Linked DNA regions of Novosphingobium sp. G106. The protein of the gene in region 1 interacts with the protein of each later gene in a pairwise test. Links are inferred from orthologs where the notes say so. Each region holds a gene or a part of one and is shown in the gene's direction. Other genes may lie near its edges.

The links.
Region 2: the proteins of uvrB (region 1) and uvrA interact in binary tests that used the Escherichia coli proteins (3 or more experiments, as listed by UniProt). The link is inferred for Novosphingobium sp. G106 from one-to-one orthologs.

What each region holds. Positions count from the first base shown.
Region 1 is NZ_JAHOOZ010000001.1:5,029,160-5,032,274, reverse strand. What follows is about bases 124-3,023. They hold uvrB (excinuclease ABC subunit UvrB), read left to right. Parts: upstream 124-428; coding sequence 429-2,618; downstream 2,619-3,023. Other genes in these bases: KRR38_RS24375 (nuclear transport factor 2 family protein), read left to right, coding at 2,699-3,023; KRR38_RS24385 (DUF3011 domain-containing protein), read right to left, coding at 124-288. Also shown: more of KRR38_RS24385, read right to left, coding at 1-123; more of KRR38_RS24375, read left to right, coding at 3,024-3,088; KRR38_RS24370 (hypothetical protein), read right to left, coding at 3,090-3,115. UniProt on the Escherichia coli protein: The UvrABC repair system catalyzes the recognition and processing of DNA lesions. A damage recognition complex composed of 2 UvrA and 2 UvrB subunits scans DNA for abnormalities.
Region 2 is NZ_JAHOOZ010000001.1:6,093,461-6,097,201, forward strand. The notes cover bases 57-3,582. They hold uvrA (excinuclease ABC subunit UvrA), read left to right. Parts: upstream 57-451; coding sequence 452-3,382; downstream 3,383-3,582. Other genes in these bases: KRR38_RS29740 (calcium-binding protein), read right to left, coding at 57-208. Outside these bases: more of KRR38_RS29740, read right to left, coding at 1-56; KRR38_RS29750 (CHRD domain-containing protein), read left to right, coding at 3,632-3,741. UniProt on the Escherichia coli protein: The UvrABC repair system catalyzes the recognition and processing of DNA lesions. UvrA is an ATPase and a DNA-binding protein. A damage recognition complex composed of 2 UvrA and 2 UvrB subunits scans DNA for abnormalities.

The sequences.
Region 1 (3,115 bases):
CCGGTTCTCAGTCGGCGCGTTGCACCGCACCTGGCGGCTGCCGCGCGCCGTGCAGCTTATCCGCCCGGCATAGCCGCGGTTGTCGCCATAGCCGGGACCGGGTCGCGGCGGCTGGATCTGCGGTCGGCCGGGATAGGGGCTCGGCAGCGGTGTCGGGCGGTCCGGAACGGGGCCGGGCAACGGGACTCGCCTGTCCCGCCAGGCCGGTTTGGTCTGGGCCAACACCGGCGTGATGCCTTGCGCGATCAATGCGGTCGACAAAACGATCGCGGCGAGCCTGCGAGTCATACGCTACCCTCCTCTGCGGGCCGCTTCTGCGACCATCTATCGACCGCGATTGTGCCCCATGCCTTGCCCTTTGCAAGCCGAACATTTTCGGTGACCCAGGCGCATTGCCACCGCGCAATCCGTTCCCCATATATTCCGCCATGGTCGAACTCGTCATCCGCCGGGGACTCGCAGAACCCGACACTTCCGAAAACTTCGTTCCCCACAAACCGCAGCGCCCGGAGAAGAGCGATGGCGGCAAGCCCTTCGTGCTGTCCTCCGAATATCAACCGGCCGGCGACCAGCCGACAGCCATCGCCGATCTGACCGAGGCAGCGCTGGCGGGGGACAAGACCCAGGTCCTGCTCGGCGTCACCGGCTCGGGCAAGACCTTCACCATGGCCAAGGTGATCGAACAGCTGCAGCGCCCGGCGCTGATCCTTGCCCCCAACAAGATCCTCGCCGCGCAGCTCTACGGCGAGTTCAAGAGCTTCTTCCCCGACAACGCGGTCGAGTATTTCGTCTCCTACTACGACTACTACCAGCCCGAGGCCTACGTGCCGCGGTCGGACACCTACATCGAGAAGGAAAGCTCGGTGAACGAGGCGATCGACCGGATGCGCCATTCGGCCACGCGTTCGCTGCTCGAACGCGACGACGTGATCATCGTCGCCTCGGTCTCGTGCATCTATGGCATCGGCTCGGTCGAGACCTATTCGGCGATGATCTTCGATCTCAAGAAGGGCACCAGCGTCGACCAGCGCGAGATCGTCCGCAAGCTCGTCGCGCTGCAATACAAGCGCAACGATGCCGCCTTCAGCCGCGGCAATTTCCGCGTGCGCGGCGACAGCCTGGAAATCTATCCGAGCCACTACGAGGACATGGCCTGGCGCGTGACCTTCTTCGGCGACGAGATCGAGGAGATCGCCGAATTCGATCCGCTGACCGGCAAGAGCGGCGCCAAGCTCAATCAGGTCCGCGTCTATGCCAATTCGCACTACGTGACGCCCGGCCCGACACTCAAGCAGGCGAGCGAGGCGATCAAGTTCGAGCTCGTCGAACGGCTCAAGGAACTCGAGACCGAGGGCAAGCTGCTTGAGGCCCAGCGGCTGGAACAGCGCACCAATTTCGACCTCGAGATGATCGCCGCCACCGGTTCCTGCGCGGGGATCGAGAACTACAGCCGCTTCCTCACCGGCCGCCTGCCCGGCGAGCCGCCGCCGACGCTGTTCGAATACCTGCCCGATGACGCGCTGCTGTTCATCGACGAAAGCCACCAGACCGTGCCGCAGATCGGCGCGATGTCGAAGGGCGACCACCGCCGCAAGATCACGCTGGCCGAATACGGCTTCCGCCTGCCGAGTTGCATCGACAACCGCCCGCTGCGTTTCAACGAATGGGACGCGATGCGCCCGCAGACGGTCGCCGTCTCGGCAACGCCCGGCGGCTGGGAAATGGAGGAAAGCGGCGGCGTCTTCGCCGAGCAGGTAATCCGCCCCACAGGCCTGATTGACCCGCCCGTGCTGATACGCCCGGTCGAAGACCAGGTGCAGGACTGCATAAACGAATGCCGCGAGACCGCGCAGAACGGCTACCGCACGCTCGTCACCACCCTGACCAAGCGCATGGCCGAGGACCTGACCGAGTTTATGCACGAGGCGGGGCTGCGCGTGCGCTACATGCACAGCGACGTCGAGACGCTCGAACGCATCGAACTGATCCGCGACCTGCGGCTCGGCGTCTATGACGTGCTCGTCGGCATCAACCTGCTGCGCGAAGGCCTCGACATCCCCGAATGCGGCCTCGTCTGCATCCTCGATGCCGACAAGGAAGGCTTCCTGCGCAGCGAAACCTCGCTGATCCAGACGATCGGCCGCGCCGCTCGCAACGTCGACGGCCGCGTCATCCTCTATGCGGACCGCATGACCGGCTCGATGGAACGCGCCATCGCCGAAACCGACCGGAGGCGCGACAAGCAACACGCCTACAACCTCGAACACGGCATCACCCCGGAATCGATCAAGCGCGACATCCACAACATCGTCGCAGACACCGCGAGCCGCGACGGCGTGCTCGTGGACATCGAAGCCGAGGGCGAGAACAACCTCGTCGGCCACAACCTGCGCAGCTACATCGAAGACCTCGAAAAGAAGATGCGCGCCGCGGCCGCGGACCTCGAGTTCGAGGAAGCTGGCAGGCTCCGCGACGAGATCAGGCGGCTGGAAGCGGACGAACTCGGGATACCCGACGGCGAGAAGAAAGCGCCGATCGTGGGGCGCAGCAACGAAGGCAAGCCGGGGACGCGCAAGGGGCGGTTTGGGAAGGAGAGCCGGCGAAAGTGGGGGCGGTAGGAGTCGCCTCGAGCGGTTGTTATAGGCCACTGTGTATCATATTATCTTCCATATTTCATAAAGCAATTCGGGAGAGAGCCATGGACAAGGACGCGATGATCGATATCGCCGAGCGGTCGATGCACTACCAGGACATCGGCGAGGTCGAGCAGCAGATCGCGCTCTATGCCGAGGACTGCACGTTCAAGATGCCGACCACCGCGGTGCCGATGTCGGGCCTCGACGAGTTGCGCAAGTCGGTCGCGGCTTGGCCCAAGGCGGAGACCAAGGCCGAGTGGTTCAATGCCGAGGGCAACCGCCTCGTCATGTGCTGGAACTGGCGCGGGGTCGGCGAGAACTGGCCCAAGGATATGCCGCTGCTGCGCGGCATCTCGATCTTTGAGTTCAACGAGGCCGGACTGATCCAGCGCTACGAAGATTTCTTCGATCCGGACTGGATGAGCAGGCACGCCGGCAAGGCGGCCGCCTGACCTAGAGCTTCCCGAACTTGCCCTCGA
Region 2 (3,741 bases), 1.1 Mb from region 1 along the record:
TTCCCCAAGGATTGTCGGTGCTGGAAACCGTAGGGCCATAGGTAAGTTCGGTCGCGACGAGGTAATGGCCGTCGGTCGACACGTCCATGCCGCCGAGTTGTGTGCCGACGGCCCATGTCGCCGTCACGGCACCGCTGGCCACGCTGTAGGCAGTGACCGTCCCACCGCTGGATACGTAAAGCTTGCTGCCGTCCGGGGAGAAGACCACGTCTTTCTCCGCCCCTGTTGCCAGACTCACAATTGCTCCGCTCGGCTGAACCACCGCAGCGCTCCCCCTGATTTTAGGCCCGTTTTTGGGGCTAACGAAGCGGTCAGTCATTCGCAATGCCAAAGTCGCCGTCACATGCGTGTTGCATCCATTCCGGAGCCTTCCCACATAGGTTCCGGCCGCCTCGCCCGCCGCGCCGCCGCCCCTTGCCCGAATCGAACAAATCTGGAACACCGCCACGCTATGTCGCTGACTCACATTACCGTGCGCGGTGCGCGCGAGCACAATCTCAAGGGCATCGACGTGGCGCTGCCGCGCGAGAAGCTGATCGTCATCACCGGGCTGTCGGGCTCGGGGAAGTCGAGCCTGGCTTTCGACACGATCTATGCCGAGGGGCAGCGGCGCTATGTCGAGAGCCTGAGCGCCTATGCGCGCCAGTTCCTCGAGATGATGCAGAAGCCCGATGTCGAGCATATCGACGGCCTCTCGCCCGCGATCTCGATCGAGCAGAAGACCACGAGCCGCAACCCGCGCTCGACCGTGGCGACGGTGACCGAGATCTACGACTACATGCGCCTGCTCTGGGCGCGCGTCGGCATTCCCTATTCGCCGGCCACGGGCCTGCCGATCCAGGCGCAGACCGTGAGCCAGATGGTCGATCGGGTCATGGCGCTGCCCGAAGGTACGCGGCTCTACCTGCTCGCGCCCGTCGTGCGCCAGCGCAAGGGCGAGTACCGCAAGGAATTGGCCGAGTGGCAGAAGGCCGGCTACACGCGCGTGCGCATCGACGGCGAGATGTACGAGATCGAGGCCGCACCGGCGCTCGACAAGAAGTACAAACACGACATCGAGGTCGTGGTGGATCGCCTCGCCGTGCGCGAGGGCATCGAGACGCGTCTGGCGGACTCATTCGAGCAGGCGCTGAAGCTGGCCGAGGGGCTGGCCTATGTCGATCTCGCCGAGGGCGTCGTGCCGGGGCGCGAGGAAGAGCAGGCCGGCGGTGCCAACGTCACGGGCGGGGCGATGAAAGGCACCGGCCTACCGCCCAACCGCATCGTCTTCAGCGAAAAGTTCGCCTGCCCGGTCTCGGGTTTCACGCTGGAATCGATCGAGCCGCGGCTGTTCTCGTTCAACGCGCCGATGGGCGCCTGCCCGGCCTGCGACGGGCTCGGCGAGAAGCTGCTGTTCGATCCGCAGATGGTCGTGCCGAACGAGGCGCTGACGCTCAAGCAGGGCGCGATCGTGCCCTGGGCCAAGTCGAACCCGCCGAGCCCCTATTACATGCAGGTGCTCGCCAGCCTGGCCAAGGCCTATGGCTTCGACCTGACCACGCCCTGGCAGGACCTGCCGGGCGAGGTGAAGCTGATCATCCTCCACGGCACCGGCGGCAAGAAGATCCCGCTGACTTTCATCGACGGCAAGAAGAGCTACACGGTCGACAAGGCCTTCGAAGGCGTCATCGGCAATCTCAACCGCCGCCTGCTCCAGACCGAGAGCGCCTGGATGCGCGAGGAGCTGTCGAAGTACCAGACCGCGCAGCCCTGCGAGACATGCCACGGCGCGCGGCTCAAGCCCGAGGCGCTGTCGGTCAAGATCGCCGGCGAGGACATCTCGATGTCGACGCGGCGCTCGGTCGCCGATGCCTATGCCTGGTTCTCGACGCTCGCGGAAAAGCTGAACCCGACGCAGAAGCAGATCGCTCATGCCATTCTCAAGGAAATCAACGAACGCCTTGGTTTTCTTAACAATGTCGGGCTCGACTACCTGAACCTCGACCGCACTTCAGGTACGCTCTCGGGCGGCGAGAGCCAGCGTATCCGGCTGGCCAGCCAGATCGGTTCGGGCCTGTCGGGCGTGCTCTACGTGCTCGACGAACCCTCGATCGGCCTCCACCAGCGCGACAACGACCGGCTGCTCGAAACCCTGAAGCGCCTGCGCGATCTCGGCAACACGGTGATCGTCGTCGAGCATGACGAGGACGCGATCCGCCATGCCGACCACGTGGTCGACCTTGGCCCCGGTGCGGGCGTCCACGGTGGCGAGATCGTCGCCCAGGGCACGCTGCAGGATATCCTGTCGAACCCGAACAGCCTGACCGGCCAGTACCTGACCGGCGCGCGGGCGATCGAGATCCCGGCCAAGCGGCGCAAGGGCAACAAGAAGAAGATCACGGTCGAGGGCGCGCGGGCGAACAACCTGCGCAACGTCACTGCGAGCATCCCGCTCGGCACCTTCTGCTGCATCACCGGCGTCTCGGGCTCGGGCAAGTCGAGCTTCACGATCGACACGCTCTATGCCGGCGCCGCGCGCACGCTCAACGGCGCGCGCGTGATCGCGGGCCCGCACGACCGCATCACCGGGCTCGAGAACTGCGACAAGGTGATCGAGATCGACCAGTCGCCGATCGGCCGCACCCCGCGCTCGAACCCCGCGACTTACACGGGCGCCTTCACCCAGATCCGCGACTGGTTCGCCGGCCTGCCCGAAAGCCAGGCGCGCGGCTACAAGCCGGGGCGGTTCAGCTTCAACGTCAAGGGTGGCCGCTGCGAGATGTGCCAGGGCGATGGGCTGATCAAGATCGAGATGCACTTCCTGCCCGACGTCTACGTCACCTGCGAGGAATGCGGCGGCAAGCGCTACAACCGCGAGACCCTGGAAGTGAAGTTCAAGGGCCACTCGATCGCCGACGTGCTCGACATGACGGTCGAGGATGCCGAGGAGTTCTTCAAGGCCGTCCCGCCGATCCGCGAGAAGATGCACATGCTCAACGAGGTCGGCCTGGGCTACGTCAAGGTCGGCCAGCAGGCGACGACCTTGTCGGGGGGCGAGGCGCAGCGGGTCAAGCTGGCCAAGGAGCTCAGCCGGCGCTCGACCGGGCAGACGCTCTACATCCTCGACGAGCCGACTACCGGCCTGCACTTCGAGGACGTGCGCAAGCTGCTCGAAGTGCTGCAGCGGCTGGTCGACCAGGGCAATTCGGTCGTGGTGATCGAGCACAACCTCGACGTCATCAAGGTCGCCGACTGGATCATCGACCTCGGCCCCGAAGGCGGCGTGCGCGGCGGCGAGATCGTCGCCGAGGGCACGCCCGAGCAGGTCGCCGCCAACCCGCGCAGCTTCACCGGCCACTACCTCGCGCCGCTGCTGGAACGGGGCAGGGTGGCCGCGGAGTAAGAACCTCCCCTGCAAGGGGAGGGGGACCGCCCGCGAAGCGGGTGGTGGAGGGGTGTCCCGCTCTCAGGATAGGGTGATACCCCTCCGTCAGTCGCGACGCGACTGCCACCTCCCCCTCGCAGGGGAGGATCAAAGGAACCGAACCTACCCCCGCGCGTTATCGCGTCAGGCCGGCGCGATCCCCCGCATCGATCTTCCGCAAGGACCCCATATCCGCGCGGCGCCGGCCACTTCCGAGGAGGGGAGTCCATGAGACAGCCTATCGCGATGATCGCCCTTGCCGGCGCGCTGGCCACCGCACCCGCGGCGGCCCAAAGCCCGGTCGCACCCGCCAGCGACATTCCCGCGGCGGTGTTCAA